3 regions of the Hydrogenovibrio crunogenus genome follow, and region 3 is predicted to be linked to each of the others. Evidence: predicted binding sites of a transcription regulator. Region 3 holds the regulator's gene; each other region holds the start of a gene.
The links. The regulator HrcA, encoded in region 3, represses chaperone genes, less so after heat shock. The targets are predictions, from matches to a motif close to TTAGCACTCNNNNNNNNNGAGTGCTAA.
Positions count from the first base shown of each region.

Region 1: the regulator HrcA is predicted to act here: its motif matches at 2,054-2,080, upstream of GHNINEIG_RS01735 (co-chaperone GroES).
Region 2: the regulator HrcA is predicted to act here: its motif matches at 2,888-2,914, upstream of rpoH (RNA polymerase sigma factor RpoH).

Region 1 covers NZ_CP032096.1:373,714-378,538, reverse strand. The annotation lists gene groL (chaperonin GroEL) at 27-1,667, opposite strand; gene GHNINEIG_RS01735 (co-chaperone GroES) at 1,708-1,998, opposite strand; gene proB (glutamate 5-kinase) at 2,203-3,333, opposite strand; gene cgtA (Obg family GTPase CgtA) at 3,343-4,383, opposite strand; gene rpmA (50S ribosomal protein L27) at 4,540-4,797, opposite strand.
Region 2 covers NZ_CP032096.1:2,379,185-2,384,009, forward strand. The annotation lists gene GHNINEIG_RS11300 (putative bifunctional diguanylate cyclase/phosphodiesterase) at 1-584, opposite strand, end outside; gene purT (formate-dependent phosphoribosylglycinamide formyltransferase) at 774-1,955, shown strand; gene GHNINEIG_RS11310 (flagellar export chaperone FliS) at 2,273-2,707, shown strand; gene rpoH (RNA polymerase sigma factor RpoH) at 2,962-3,813, shown strand; gene GHNINEIG_RS11320 (D-hexose-6-phosphate mutarotase) at 3,884-4,774, opposite strand; gene aroB (3-dehydroquinate synthase) at 4,813-4,825, opposite strand, start outside.
Region 3 covers NZ_CP032096.1:967,314-972,138, forward strand. The annotation lists gene recN (DNA repair protein RecN) at 1-22, opposite strand, end outside; gene GHNINEIG_RS04605 (NAD(+) kinase) at 65-940, opposite strand; gene hrcA (heat-inducible transcriptional repressor HrcA) at 1,128-2,156, shown strand; gene grpE (nucleotide exchange factor GrpE) at 2,286-2,846, shown strand; gene dnaK (molecular chaperone DnaK) at 2,987-4,825, shown strand, end outside.

The DNA.
Region 1 (4,825 bases), 590 kb from region 3:
ATTCACACAAAACGCGCCAATTTAAATTACATCATTCCGCCCATACCTCCCATGCCACCAGCTGCTGCCGCTGCATCTGCAGAAGCACCATCTTTAGAAGGAAGGTCTGCAATCGCAGCACCAGTAGTCAATACCAGACCGGCAACCGAAGCCGCATTTTGCAATGCTGAACGTGTTACTTTAGCTGGATCAATGATACCGGCTTTAATCATGTCTACATAGGTCTCAGAAGCCGCATCGAAGCCCATGTTATCTTTTGATTCCATAACCTTGTTAACAATAACTGACCCTTCTAAACCACAGTTTGCTGCGATTTGACGCATTGGCTCTTCCATTGCACGCAAGGCAATTTCAATCCCAAGTTGCTGCTCGTCATTATCACCTTTAACTTTGACTTTTGAACGCGCACGAACCAGAGCAACACCACCACCGGCAACAATCCCTTCTTGGACCGCTGCACGTGTCGCATGCAATGCATCGTCTACACGATCTTTCTTCTCTTTCATTTCAACTTCTGTCGCGGCACCCAGCTTGATAACCGCAACCCCGCCTGACAATTTAGCCAAACGCTCTTGAAGTTTCTCTGAATCATATTCAGAAGTCGTATTTTCAGCTTGAGAGCGAATTTGAGCACAACGGGCTTCAATATCTTCTTTCGCACCGGCACCGTCAATCAGTTTTGTGCTGTCTTTACCAACAACGGCAGACTTGGTTTCACCCAACATATCAAGCGACACATTTTCAAGTGTTAGACCAACTTCTTCAGAAATCACTGTACCACCTGTTAAAACCGCCATATCTTGCAGCATGGCTTTACGACGTTCACCGAAACCAGGCGCTTTAATTGCCGTTGCTTTTACAATACCACGCATGTTGTTGATAACCAATGTCGCCAACGCTTCACCATCAACATCTTCTGCGATGATCAATAATGGACGACCCGCTTTTGAAACCGCTTCCAATGTTGGTAGCAAGTCACGGATGTTTGAAATCTTTTTATCGTGTAACAAGATGTATGGGTTGTCTAATTCCGCGACCATTTTTTCTTGGTTGGTTACGAAATAAGGTGATAAGTAACCACGATCAAACTCCATCCCTTCAACCACGACAAGCTCATCATGCAAAGAAGACCCTTCTTCAACCGTGATGACACCTTCTGTCGAAACTTTCTCCATGGCTTCAGCAATCATTTTCCCAACCGCTGAATCAGAGTTGGCAGAAATCGTACCGACCTGTGCAATCGACTCTGTTGTCGTACAAGGAACAGACATTTTTTGAATTTCTTTAACTACGGCTTCAACCGCTTTATGAATACCACGGTTAAGGTCCATCGGGTTCATGCCTGCCGCAACCGACTTCATCCCTTCACGAACGATAGACTGCGCTAAAACTGTTGCTGTCGTTGTACCATCACCCGCCACATCATTGGTTTGAGAAGACACTTCTTTAACCATTTGTGCGCCCATGTTCATGAACTTATCTTCCAGTTCAATTTCACGAGCAACGGAAACACCATCTTTAGTGACCGTTGGTGCACCAAATGATTTTTCTAGCACAACATTACGCCCTTTAGGCCCTAAAGTTACTTTCACTGCATCCGCTAGGACATTGATCCCTTCAACCATCTTTTCGCGGGCGTCTAAACCTAATCTTACGTCTTTAGCCATCTTTAAATCCTTTTTGTATTCTGTTTAATGAATGTCTTAATTACTCTACAATCGCGATGATATCGTCTTCACGCATCACTTTAAGTGGTTTGCCAGCATCGTCTTTCACTTCTTGACCAGAGTACTGACCGAACATCACTTTATCGCCGACTTTTACAGTCATTGGAATAATTGAACCATTATCCGCCGCTTTACCTGGCCCTACAGCCACGACTTCGCCTAAGTTCTCTTTTTCTTGTGCAGAACCAGGTAGCAAAATACCGCCTGTTGATTCTTTTTGTTCTTCAACTTGACGAACGACCACTCGGTCATGTAACGGTTTTATATTCATAGGATTCTCCTAAAAGTTTGATAATTCATGGTTTTAGTTACTAAATTTTCAATAATTAGCACTCTACCATCGAGAGTGCTAATTATTTTATAGATTGGTTCATCACTGTCAAGCCTTATAGTGACGTTAATTTATTTTTCAAGGGTAAGAAAAGAAGATTTTAAAAGAAAATCCAAAAACGACCAGGCCTGGCCGTTTTAATCGCTAATCGACTAGAACCAAGTTATCACAATGAATCAAGAATTCACCATCACTATAACCCAGCAACTGGCTAATTTCCGAAGACGGATGCCCCATGATCTTTTGCGTTTCAAAAAAAGGATAATTCACCAATCCTCGTGCAACTTCCTGATTTTTTTCATTCACGCAAATTACCATTTCTCCACGTTGAAATTCACCACTCATGTCTTTCACGCCAATCGGCAACAGACTTTTACCGGAAGACTGCAACGCTTTCACCGCGCCTTCATCCAACACCAATTGACCTTTAGCCTGTAAATGCCCCGCCAACCATCGCTTCTTAGCCGTCAAAGGCTCTAAATCAGGAATCAGCAACGTCCCCAGTGATTCCCCCGCCAACAATCGAGGCAACACATTATCTTCTCGCCCGGAAGCAATAAAGGTTGCCGTTCCAGAGCGAGCTGCGCGTTTGGCCGCCATGACTTTGGTATACATGCCGCCTTTTCCTAAACTGCCGCCTTCAGAACTGGCCATCGCTTCAATATCTTTTCGGCTGACCTGCGCTTCGGAAATCAGCTCGGCATTCGGATTGGTGCGCGGGTTGTCATTGTATAGACCATTTTGATCAGTCAAAATCACTAGCACATCCGCCGACACTAAGTTCGCTGTCAATGCCGCCAACGTATCATTATCTCCAAAGCGAATTTCATCAGTCACGACTGTATCATTCTCATTAATGACCGGCACAACTCCATGCTCTAATAATGTCTGAATAGTATTCGAGGCATTCAAATAACGCGCACGGTTAGACAAATCATCATGTGTCATCAAGATTTGCGCGGTATGAATCCCATTTTTAGCAAATTCAGATTCATATGCCTGCACCAAGCCCATTTGCCCAACCGCGGCAGCGGCTTGCAATTCGTTCAGCTCAGAAGGTCTTTTAGACCAACCCAGACGCTGCATGCCTTCCGCCACAGAACCGGAAGAGACAATCACAAGCTCAATCCCTTTTTGACGTAAAGCCACCATCTGGGATACCCATTGCGCCATCGCCTCTTTATTCAGACCACGACCATCATTGGTTAACAGGGCGCTGCCAATTTTAACCACCCAACGGCGTGATTTTTGATGGATATCTGATCGAGTTAACACGATACTTCCTTACTCTTCAACAGCTTGTTCTTGAGCTTTTAAACGATTTTGCTCTAAACCATAGGCCACTTCTTTCACCAACTCATCCGTTCCCACTCGGTTCACCGCTGAGATGGCAAAAACCGGCCCTGTCCAATTCAAACGCTCGACGATTTGATCACACAATTCATTAGCCTCTTCTTCTAACAGTAAGTCGGTCTTATTCAAAACCAACCAACGTTCTTTACCCGCCAAGGCATCACTGTACTTTTCCAATTCTTGCTCAATCACATGTACCGACTCAACCGGATCCGTTCCATCGATTGGGGCAATATCCACCACATGTAAAAGCAGCCCGGTACGAGACAAATGCTTCAAGAACTGCACCCCTAAGCCTGCGCCTTCCGAAGCACCTTCAATCAAACCTGGAATATCAGCAATCACAAAACTGGATTCAGGCGAGACCCGCACCACCCCTAAGTTCGGATACAGCGTTGTAAAGGGGTAATTCGCAACCTTAGGACGAGCAGCGGAAACGGCGGTAATCAGGCTCGACTTCCCTGCATTTGGCATCCCTAACAGCCCAACATCGGCCAACACAGACAGTTCAAGCCCTAGGTTGCGTTCATCCCCAGGTTCACCAGGCGTACATTGACGTGGCGTACGATTGGTACTGCTCTTAAAGTGCACATTTCCTAACCCATGACGCCCACCGTGAGCCACCAATAACTTTTGACCGTGCTCGACCAGATCGCCAATCACTTCCTGCGTATCAAGATCTCGAACAATCGTTCCTTCCGGCACAGGGATAATCAAGTCTTGCCCTGCACGCCCGGTTTTTTGCTGCCCCATGCCGGCTTGTCCGTTCTGGGCTTTATAGTCTCGAGTATAACGAAAATCAATCAACGTATTGATATTACGGTCAGCAATTAAATAAATACTACCACCATCGCCTCCGTCGCCCCCGTTAGGACCTCCGAATGGAATATATTTTTCACGGCGAAAACTTGCGACGCCGTTTCCACCGCGCCCCGCTTCTACCCGAATATTGGCTTCATCTACAAATTGCATGACCTTAATCCTATTTCCCTAATCATAACTAGCGTGGACACATCCAGCTCGGTGCATTATTTGCACCCTATTTTAGCTTAGAGAAAACATTTAACCTAGAAATAAAAAAGCCCCGACACAGCGGGGCTTTTGATAACAATGTCTGTGACTATTTAATTAGTCAGCTTTAATTGTTACGAACGTACGTAGTGGCTTACCTTTTGTTACGAAAGCAACTTCACCGGTTGCTTTTGCAAACAAAGTATCGTCTTTACCGCGACCAACATTATCACCCGCATGAAACTTCGTTCCACGTTGACGAACAATAATGCTTCCTGCTAGAACTTGCTCACCACCAAAACGTTTAACGCCTAATCGCTTAGCATTAGAATCGCGACCGTTTTTAGTACTACCTGCAGCCTTTTTATGAGCCATGGTGACATCTCCTGTTAACCTGATTATT
Region 2 (4,825 bases), 1.0 Mb from region 3:
TGCCCTTCAAACCAATATGGTCGAGACACCTCATTGATAATACGCTGACAAACGTCTTCCACTTCAGTTCGGTTTTCTGTTTCAGCCAGTAAAACCACAAACTCATCACCGCCTAATCGGCTCACAATGTCGCCTTCTCGAACAGATGAGATCAGTCGTCCACTGACATGTCGTAATAATTCATCTCCAATATGATGACCTTGAGTGTCATTAACAGCTTTAAAACCATCTAAATCTAAGAACAATAATGAAAACACACTTCCTTTATGTTCCGTTCCTTGAATCATATTCTCTAAAATATCATGAAGATGGGCACGGTTAGGCAAGTGTGTTAAAGAATCGTAATTTGCTCTACGGTATAAGTCCGCCGTCCGCGAACTGACTTCGGATTCAATTAAATAAGCAACATCAACCGAGTCTGAAAACTTGTGCTGTAATTCGGACAGTAATCTTTTTACACTGGACTTTTCATTCGCAGCGATATCTGGAAACGACTCAAATTTTTGAGGCGATGTCATACGACGATCAAACTTCAAGTGATCTAGAAGCGGTTCCAAAGTCGTGTTTTGTGCGAACTCAATCATATTATTATTCCTTACATCCCTTGCCTTACCTGAAAAGCAAATTGAAATGTCTGTTAAAAATTTTGCTGACATTCATTGTTATTTTTCAGAAATGGATAAAATCCACTATAATTGCCTTCAAGTTTTCATATTGTCGGCCGATAAATTTGGCTGTTTCTTTTTACGGATTCAATAAGCAAGGGGAATGCCATGTTGCAAATCGGTACCACGTTTTCAAAGACCGCTACTAAAATTTTATTGTGTGGTGCAGGCGAACTGGGAAAGGAAGTAGCGATTGAAGCGCAGCGACTTGGACTCGAGGTGATTGCCTTAGATCGATATGAAAATGCACCGGCGATGCAAGTGTCAGATCGCAGCTACACCTTAAGCATGTTGGACGGAAAGGCTCTTCGACAAATCATCGAAAAAGAAAAGCCTGACTATATTGTGCCGGAAATCGAAGCCATCGCAACCGACACCCTCGCTGAGTTGGAACAGGAAGGCTTTAACATTATTCCATCTGCCAAAGCCACTCAACTCACTATGAATCGAGAAGGCATCCGTCGCTTAGCTGCAGAAGATCTTGACATTCCAACCAGCCCTTATGCGTTTGCAGACAATAAAAAAGACTTTATCGCAGCCGTAGAAACCATTGGCATGCCCTGTGTAGTCAAACCAATCATGAGTTCATCAGGAAAAGGGCAAAGCGTCATAAAGTCGACAGCTGACATAGAGTCAGCCTGGCACTATGCACAAGAAGGCGGACGTGCCGGTAAAGGAAAAGTGATTATCGAAGGGTTTGTTGATTTTGACTATGAAATCACCTTATTGACGATCCGTCATAAAAATGGCACCAGCTTTTGCGCGCCAATAGGCCATATTCAAGAAGACGGTGATTATCGTCAGTCCTGGCAGCCGCACCCAATGTCTGATATAGCTATTCAGTCAGCGGAAAAAATTGCCATCAAAATTACCGATGCTCTTGGCGGCTGGGGGTTATTTGGCGTTGAATTATTCATTAAAGATGATCAAGTCATCTTCAGTGAAGTTTCGCCGCGCCCTCATGATACAGGTTTGGTTACTTTAATCTCTCAAGATTTATCTGAATTTGCACTGCATCTAAGAGCGATTTTAGGGTTACCGATTCCAAACATTACACAGCATGGCCCTTCTGCTTCCAGCGTTATCCTTCCAACAGGCCACTCAACAACAACTCAATTTAGTGGACTTGAAGAGGCATTAAAAGAACCGGACACTCAAATCCGATTATTCGGTAAACCAGAAATTGCCGGTCGTCGTAGGATGGGGGTTGCGCTCGCGCGCGATATCACGATTGAAAAAGCCATTGAAAAAGCCAAAGCATCAGCTCAAGCAGTAAAGGTGGAATTCTAAACGCCTTTAGTTGTCACTTTTATGCCGTGCTTAACTCAAACACGTATTAAAAGTGACCCTTTCAAAACGTCATTGCCAAATAACTGACAATCTTTATCACCTCCAGCCAATTCTTTTCTTTATTCAAACAACGCCACTCAAGACAAACACAAATAAACAATAAATATCAATAACTTAACAACAACTTTATTGATATGGCATGCTGTCTGCTACTCGACCCTTAGCAGAATAACTTTAGAACTTTCTATGATTCTGTAAAAGACAGAAAGAATTTTTTAAATGTTCAATAAATCAGATGACCGCACAGGAGCATGATTATGACAACGAATCAAACAATGACATCAGATGTAAAAGCCCCTATTCTTCAAGAATACAACCGTAACCCAGATACAGAGTCAAAATTGGCTGACAATCCAAGCAAGACCATTCTTTTACTACTACAAGGCGTGGTAGATAAAGGAAACTTAGCAAAAGTCTGTCATCAAAGTAATGCTTTGGTCGAAAAAGGCTTCCACTTAGGCCGAATGACAACGATTTTAGACGCTTTACGTGATCGTTTATCCATGTCAGAAAATACGCCTTTGGCATATGATTTAGATGAATTATATCGTTACGCCGATAAATCCATTCAAGAAGCCGTTTTTGAAAAGGATTCCTTCTATTTAGACAGCGCCATTGAAATCCTAACCGAAGTGCGTGATGCCTGGTTAGAAATGATGCACCAAACAGGCCAGTTAGCCGAAAACGGTTAATTATCCGCCTTAATTAGAGCCGGTTTCTCCTCCTTTTTCCGGCTCTTTTTATTTTTTCATTTCCTAACATATCTCTTCTCGACCTTATTCCTGACTTAAGCCTTAACATAATTATAAACTACATTACAAAATACTCTTAAGGCATTGAAATAAAACACAATAAGTTTAATTAAAAAAACATTAGCACTCTATTGACTTGAGTGCCAAAAAAAGTGTAATATGATGATATTAATTTTATTAGGAGAGAGATCAATATGACAAATCAATTGATTCCATTTGCAAACAATCTTACTCCTGGACAGAACATTGAAAGCTATTTGAGAACGGTTCAAACCCTACCTCAACTTTCAGCTGACGAAGAAAGAGAGTTGGCGGAAAAACTTTATCATCATAAAGATTTAAATGCTGCCAGACAGCTTATTTTGTCTTCTTTGCGTTATGTGGTTCCGATTGCACGCTCTTACAATGGGTATGGGTTGCCATTAAATGACCTCATCCAGGAAGGTAATATCGGTTTGATGAAAGCCGTTAAACGATTTAATCCGGCTGAAAAAGTACGGTTAATGACTTTTGCGGTTCATTGGGTTCGTGCCGAAATCAATGAGTACGTGATTAAAAATTGGCGTATTGTCAAAACGGCGACCACCAAAGCACAGCGCAAGCTCTTTTTTAAACTGCGTAGCACTAAAAAATCTCTTGAATGGTTAGGGGATAAAGATGCTGACACGATTGCAAAAGAGCTCGGAGTGACCCGAAAAGACGTCCTTGAAATGGAAACGCGTCTGTATGGTCAAGATATGTCTGTCGATTTAACACCCGATGAAGAAGAAAACACTTCTAAGACATACCCTGTACTGGTGAGCCAGGAACTAGATCCTGAAACACAGCTGGCAAATGACTCACAATCTGACCATGAGCTAGGCAGAATGCACCAAGCCTTAAAACAACTAGATCAACGTAGTCGAGATATTTTGCAACAACGTTGGCTCAGTGAAAATAAAACGGGCTTAAAGGCTTTGTCTGAAAAATATGGCGTTTCGATGGAGCGTATTCGTCAAATTGAACAACAAGCCATCAAAACATTACATGCCAGCATGACGGCTTAACTTAATTGCAATTGCTTAAATAAAAACAGCGCCATTGGCGCTGTTTTTTTATATCCAACATTTGTTTTTATTAAACGTCTTCCACATAAAGCTTCATAATAAATTTATGCTTCTCGCCACTTGGAATCCAGACCGCATTTTGCAATACATTACCGGCCTCAACGCATAACATACTTGGCCAAGCATCATTCGGCATGTCAGCAAATCCCTTGATAATTTCCGGCCCAGGATTCCACACCACCGAAGAACGACCATTACCCTTTTCTATACAAATGGCTCTTCGGAGCTGGGCGTCTTTGATTTTAACTAGGCCCACCTGGTCAATAAAAACGGAATCGATAGGAGGAGCAATCTTTAAAACATCTGTCTGCTCAACAGGATCGGCATTGGTTAATTTGTCATAACAGAAACTAGGTGCCAACCCTTCTACCTCAATTGATTCAACATCTGAAACCGTAAAATAAGAATGAAAAGCCTCGGTCACTTCAATATCATGATCATTCAGGTTATGCGTTATCAGCGTCATTACCAGCTCGGTTCCGATTTCTATTTTTAGCTCCAATCGAAAAGCATGTGGCCAGATAGCCAAAGAAGCGTCATCCGACTCAAGCATTAAGACGACTTCCGTCACGCCCGCATCCAAGTTTCGCACGCTGTCTAAATGCCAAACTCGATTACGGACAAACCCATGCGCAGGAAGCCCTGCTTCTTGTGACACACCAAACCAAGGCCAACAAACAGGAATGCCGCCGCGAACCGGTTTTTCTCCCGTATACACAGCCGTATCGGATACCCACAACAGATCCTGCCCAGATGTATTGCCGCTCTTCGGTATAAAACTTAGAACAGATGCCCCATGTGGCGTAATTGTGGCCTTAGCGAAATCGTTTTCGACCTCAATCATCATTAACTGCTCTCGCATGGAAAGATGAACACCTGTGGCTTCAAATTGCTGAATCATTTCTGCTAACACTCCTCTTTCCACCTCTTAATCAAGAGTTAACGATACTCA
Region 3 (4,825 bases):
GAATCGACAATTCTTGTAGCATACAGTTCTCAAAATTCGTTGGCCGGAAGACGCGCTTTTTTCATTAAAGTTTTTGACCCCAATTCAGTTTCGCACGCAGTAATTCATAATGATCATGGTTTTTAGGATGCACCATTTTAATGAAGTTAGGGTGGCGTGTCACATAGGTTTCGTGTTTGGCTTCAATTTGAAAGGTCACTTGACCATCACAAATAATCGATGCTGTGCCACTACAGTTATCATGCGGACGAATTAAAATTTCGCTGTCACCCGAAACCACGACTGGACGGTTGCTCATCGTATGGGGGTTAATCGATACCAGTGTCATAGCGTTAAGACCCGGGTCAACGATGGGACCGCCTGCAGACAACGAATAAGCGGTTGATCCGGTTGGCGTGGCGATAATCAACCCATCAGAACGTTGACTGTTCAAAAAACGATTGTCGACAAAGGTTTCGAATTCAATCATACGTGGCGAGTCATTTTTGTGTAAAACGACATCGTTGAACGCGACTTCATCAAATAAGGTTTCGCCATCTTTTTTAATGAGCACATGCAGCAGTGTTCTTTCTTCACAGGTGTAATCATCGGCAAGCACTTCGTCCAGCGTGACCATCATCGTATCAGGGGAAACATCTGCTAAGAATCCTAAGCGCCCTAAATTGACGCCGAGAATAGGGATGTTGTAATCGACGATACACCGAGCGACGTCCAGAAAAGTGCCATCACCGCCCACGACAACGGCAAAATCAATTTCTTTCATGAGTGCATCTCGTTCTAAGCGCTCTATGCCATAACGCTCGATAGGGAAGTCGGCACAAGACCGTTGATCTAATATGACCTTTTTCTGCTTCTTTTGAAAATATAAAATCAGTTTATCAATCAAATCCCATGATTGAATGCCGCTGTATTTACCAAAAATACCGATTTTATTAAACATGGACCGATTCCTTGATGCTTTGCCTATCGTGTTTTAAACAGGATTTGCTTAAGTCTGCTTGAAAATTAAAAAATTGTTCCCATAATACTGATAACTTCGTGCCAAATAGTCAACTGAGAAAACCATTTAATTCTGATTATTGGGCGTATAACAAACAATAACGCAGTAACCTAATATAAGTCTGATTATGAATTTAAATGATCGTTCGCAATTACTTTTTAAGCACTTGATGGCATTATACCTAAATGATGGAAAGCCTGTCGGGTCATCCGTGCTCGCTAAATTGCCGGATGTTTCAGTCAGTTCTGCCACGGTTCGTAATGTCATGTCGGATTTGGAAAAAATGGGCTTGATTCATTCCCCTCATACTTCTGCAGGGCGAGTACCGACAGATCATGGTTTTCGCGTATTTGTCGATTCTATCTTGACGGTACAGCCTTTAAACTCCTCTTTAACACAAGAAATTCAGCGCGGATTTACTCAAGCACAAACGCAAGAAGAATTGCTGGGCTCGGCATCCAATATCCTTTCTGGATTAACGGGGATGGCAAGTTTGGTGATGTTGCCGAATCAAGAGCAAGAAACGTTACGTCATATTGATTTCGTTAAACTGAATAACAAGCGTGTATTGGTCGTTTTGGTTTTAAATGATCAGGATGTGCAAAATCGAATTATTGAGTTTGAAGAAGATGTTTCTTCGTCTCAACTCATTCAAGCGGCTAATTATTTGAATGAGCATTTCGCCGGACGCCATTTGTCAGAGGTGAAAAAAATGCTGGTAGAACGCTTGGATGAGTTACGTAGAACAATGGACGCTTTGATGCTGTCGATTGTTGAAGCGACGGATCAGGTCATTGAACAAAAGATGCAGAAGAGTGCGCCTTATTTCGTCTCAGGCAAAACCAACTTACTCAATTACGATGAATTGGCGGATGCAGAAAAACTGAAAGCACTGTTCCATTCTTTTGAAGAGCACTCTGATATGTTGGGGTTGCTCAATAAGAGTATGCAGGCCAATGGCGTTCAGGTTTTCATTGGCAGTGAATGTGGTAATGAAACCTATCAAAACTGCAGTGTGATTACCACGCCTTATGAGCGAGAAGGTGAAGTGATGGGGGTGCTGGGCGTGGTGGGCCCCAGCCGAATGCCGTATGACAAAATCGTACCTAAAGTCGATATGACTGCTCGAATCTTAAGCTCCTTGCTGAAAAAATAAACCGCCAGGCCTGGCGGTTTTTTTTGATTGTAAATTTTTTTATAAAAAAACTGACTTTTTGGGTTGAATCCCCAAAATGCGTCCTTATAAACCTCGTGATTTAAAATTATCATATTCTGGAGATTTTTTATGTCTGATAACAAGACAGAACTTAATGAAGAACAACACAATGCAACGGCTGAAGGGGAAGTATCAGAAGAAACGCATCAAGCAGAGGATGCGGTTGAACATGACCTAGAAGCCATGCTGGAAGAAGCAAAAAAAGAGGCGGAATCTCAAAAAGAATTGGCGCTGAGAACGTTGGCGGATATGGAAAATTTAAAACGCCGCACACGCATGGATGTTGAAAGCGCCCATAAGTTCGCTCTGGAAAAATTTGTCAATGAGTTGCTACCGGTTTTGGATTCTATGGAAATGGGATTGGACGCATCTTCAAAAGAAGATGTAACGGTTGACAGTATCCGTGAAGGGTTGGATATGACCTTTAAGCAATTCCTGGATGTGATGCAAAAGTTCAATGTTGAACGTGTCAACCCAGCAGGTGAGAAGTTTGACCCACAATTGCATGAAGCCATGACGATGATTCCATCACCGGATCATGATTCACAAATGGTCATTGAAGTTTTCCAAAAAGGCTATGTGTTAAATGACCGTCTGGTTCGTCCGGCACGCGTTGTGGTCGCTGAATAAAAAATCTTAAAAAATACGAAAAAAGTTGTAAGAAAGCCTTGAATAATAAATCAACCGCCTTATATACAACGTAACGTTAAAAGTTTTAATTAAAGTTAAAAATATCTCGCCTAGTCTGGCGATGAAATTTGGAGAAAATTATGGGAAAAATTATCGGGATTGACTTAGGGACAACAAACTCATGTGTCGCAGTCATGGAAGGAAAAGAAACAAAAGTAATTCCTAACGCAGAAGGGGCTCGTACAACACCTTCTATTGTTGCTTATGCTGATGATGGTGAAGTATTAGTAGGGGATTCTGCAAAACGTCAAGCAGTGACGAACCCGGAAAACACTTTGTTTGCTATCAAGCGTCTGATCGGTCGTCGTGCTGATGATGCAGTCGTTGAAAAAGATAAGGACATGGTGTCTTACAAAATCATTTCAGCAGACAATGGCGATGCATGGGTGCAGGTAGGTGATAAAAAACTTTCTCCACAGGAAGTATCTGCTCGTACCTTGATGAAAATGAAGAAAACTGCAGAAGATTATTTAGGTCATGAAGTGACAGAAGCGGTTATCACGGTTCCGGCTTATTTTAATGACTCTCAGCGTCAAGCAACGAAAGATGCAGGTAAAATCGCGGGTCTAGAAGTTAAACGTATCATCAACGAGCCAACGGCAGCGGCATTGGCTTATGGTATGGATAAAGTCAAAGCGGATAGCAAAATCGCGGTTTACGATTTAGGTGGGGGGACATTCGATATCTCAATCATCGAAGTGGCTGACTTAGATGGTGAAAAGCAAGTTGAAGTTTTATCAACCAATGGGGACACTTTCTTAGGGGGTGAAGACTTCGATAACGTAATCGTAGATTACATCGCAACCGAATTTAAGAAAGATCAAAATGTTGACTTGAAGCTGGATAAATTGGCACTTCAACGTGTTCGTGAAGCGGCTGAGAAAGCAAAAATTGAACTTTCTTCACGTGAGCAAACAGACATTAACTTGCCATATGTAACGGCTGATGCAACGGGACCTAAGCATTTGAACATGAAAATCACCCGTGCGAAGTTCGAGTCGCTAATTGAAGGGTTGGTTCAACGTTCTATCGATCCTTGTAAGACAGCACTTAAAGATGCTGGTTTATCAGCTTCTGAAATTGATGATGTTATTTTGGTTGGTGGTTCAACGCGTGTTCCAATGGTTCAGGCAGCGGTTAAAGAATTTTTCGGTAAAGAACCTCGTAAAGACGTTAACCCGGATGAAGCCGTGGCAATGGGTGCCGCAATTCAAGGGGGTGTCTTATCAGGTGATGTGAACGACGTTCTTCTATTAGACGTAACGCCTTTATCTCTAGGGATTGAGACAATGGGTGGCGTGATGACGAAGTTGATCGAGAAAAACACGACTATTCCGACACGTAAGTCACAAACGTTCTCGACAGCGGAAGATAATCAGTCAGCAGTAACCATTCACGTGCTTCAAGGTGAGCGTGAAATGTCATCAGGGAACAAGTCCTTAGGTCAGTTCAACCTAGATGAAATTCCACCTGCACCACGTGGTACGCCACAAATCGAAGTAACATTCGATATTGATGCGAACGGTATCTTAAATGTTTCTGCGAAAGATAAAGCGACGAACAAAGAGCAACACATCACGATCCAAGCTTCATCAGGTCTATCTGAAGATGAGATCGAAGCAATGGTTAAAGATGCTGAAGCGCATGCTGCTGAAGATGCGAAACTGAAAGAGTTGGTTGAAGCGCGTAACCAAGCGGATGCGATGGTTCACGGCACCAAAAAGCTTTTAGATGAGCAAGGTGACGGGGTTGAAGCTTCTGAAAAAGAAGCCATTGAAAAAGCGATTGCGGACCTGGAAGAAGCCATTAAAGGCGATGACAAGGCGGTTATCGATGAGAAAACTCAAGCGCTGGCGACAGCAAGTCAAAAACTGGCTGAAAAAGCGTACGCTCAACCAGGTGCTGATGCGGGTGCTGAA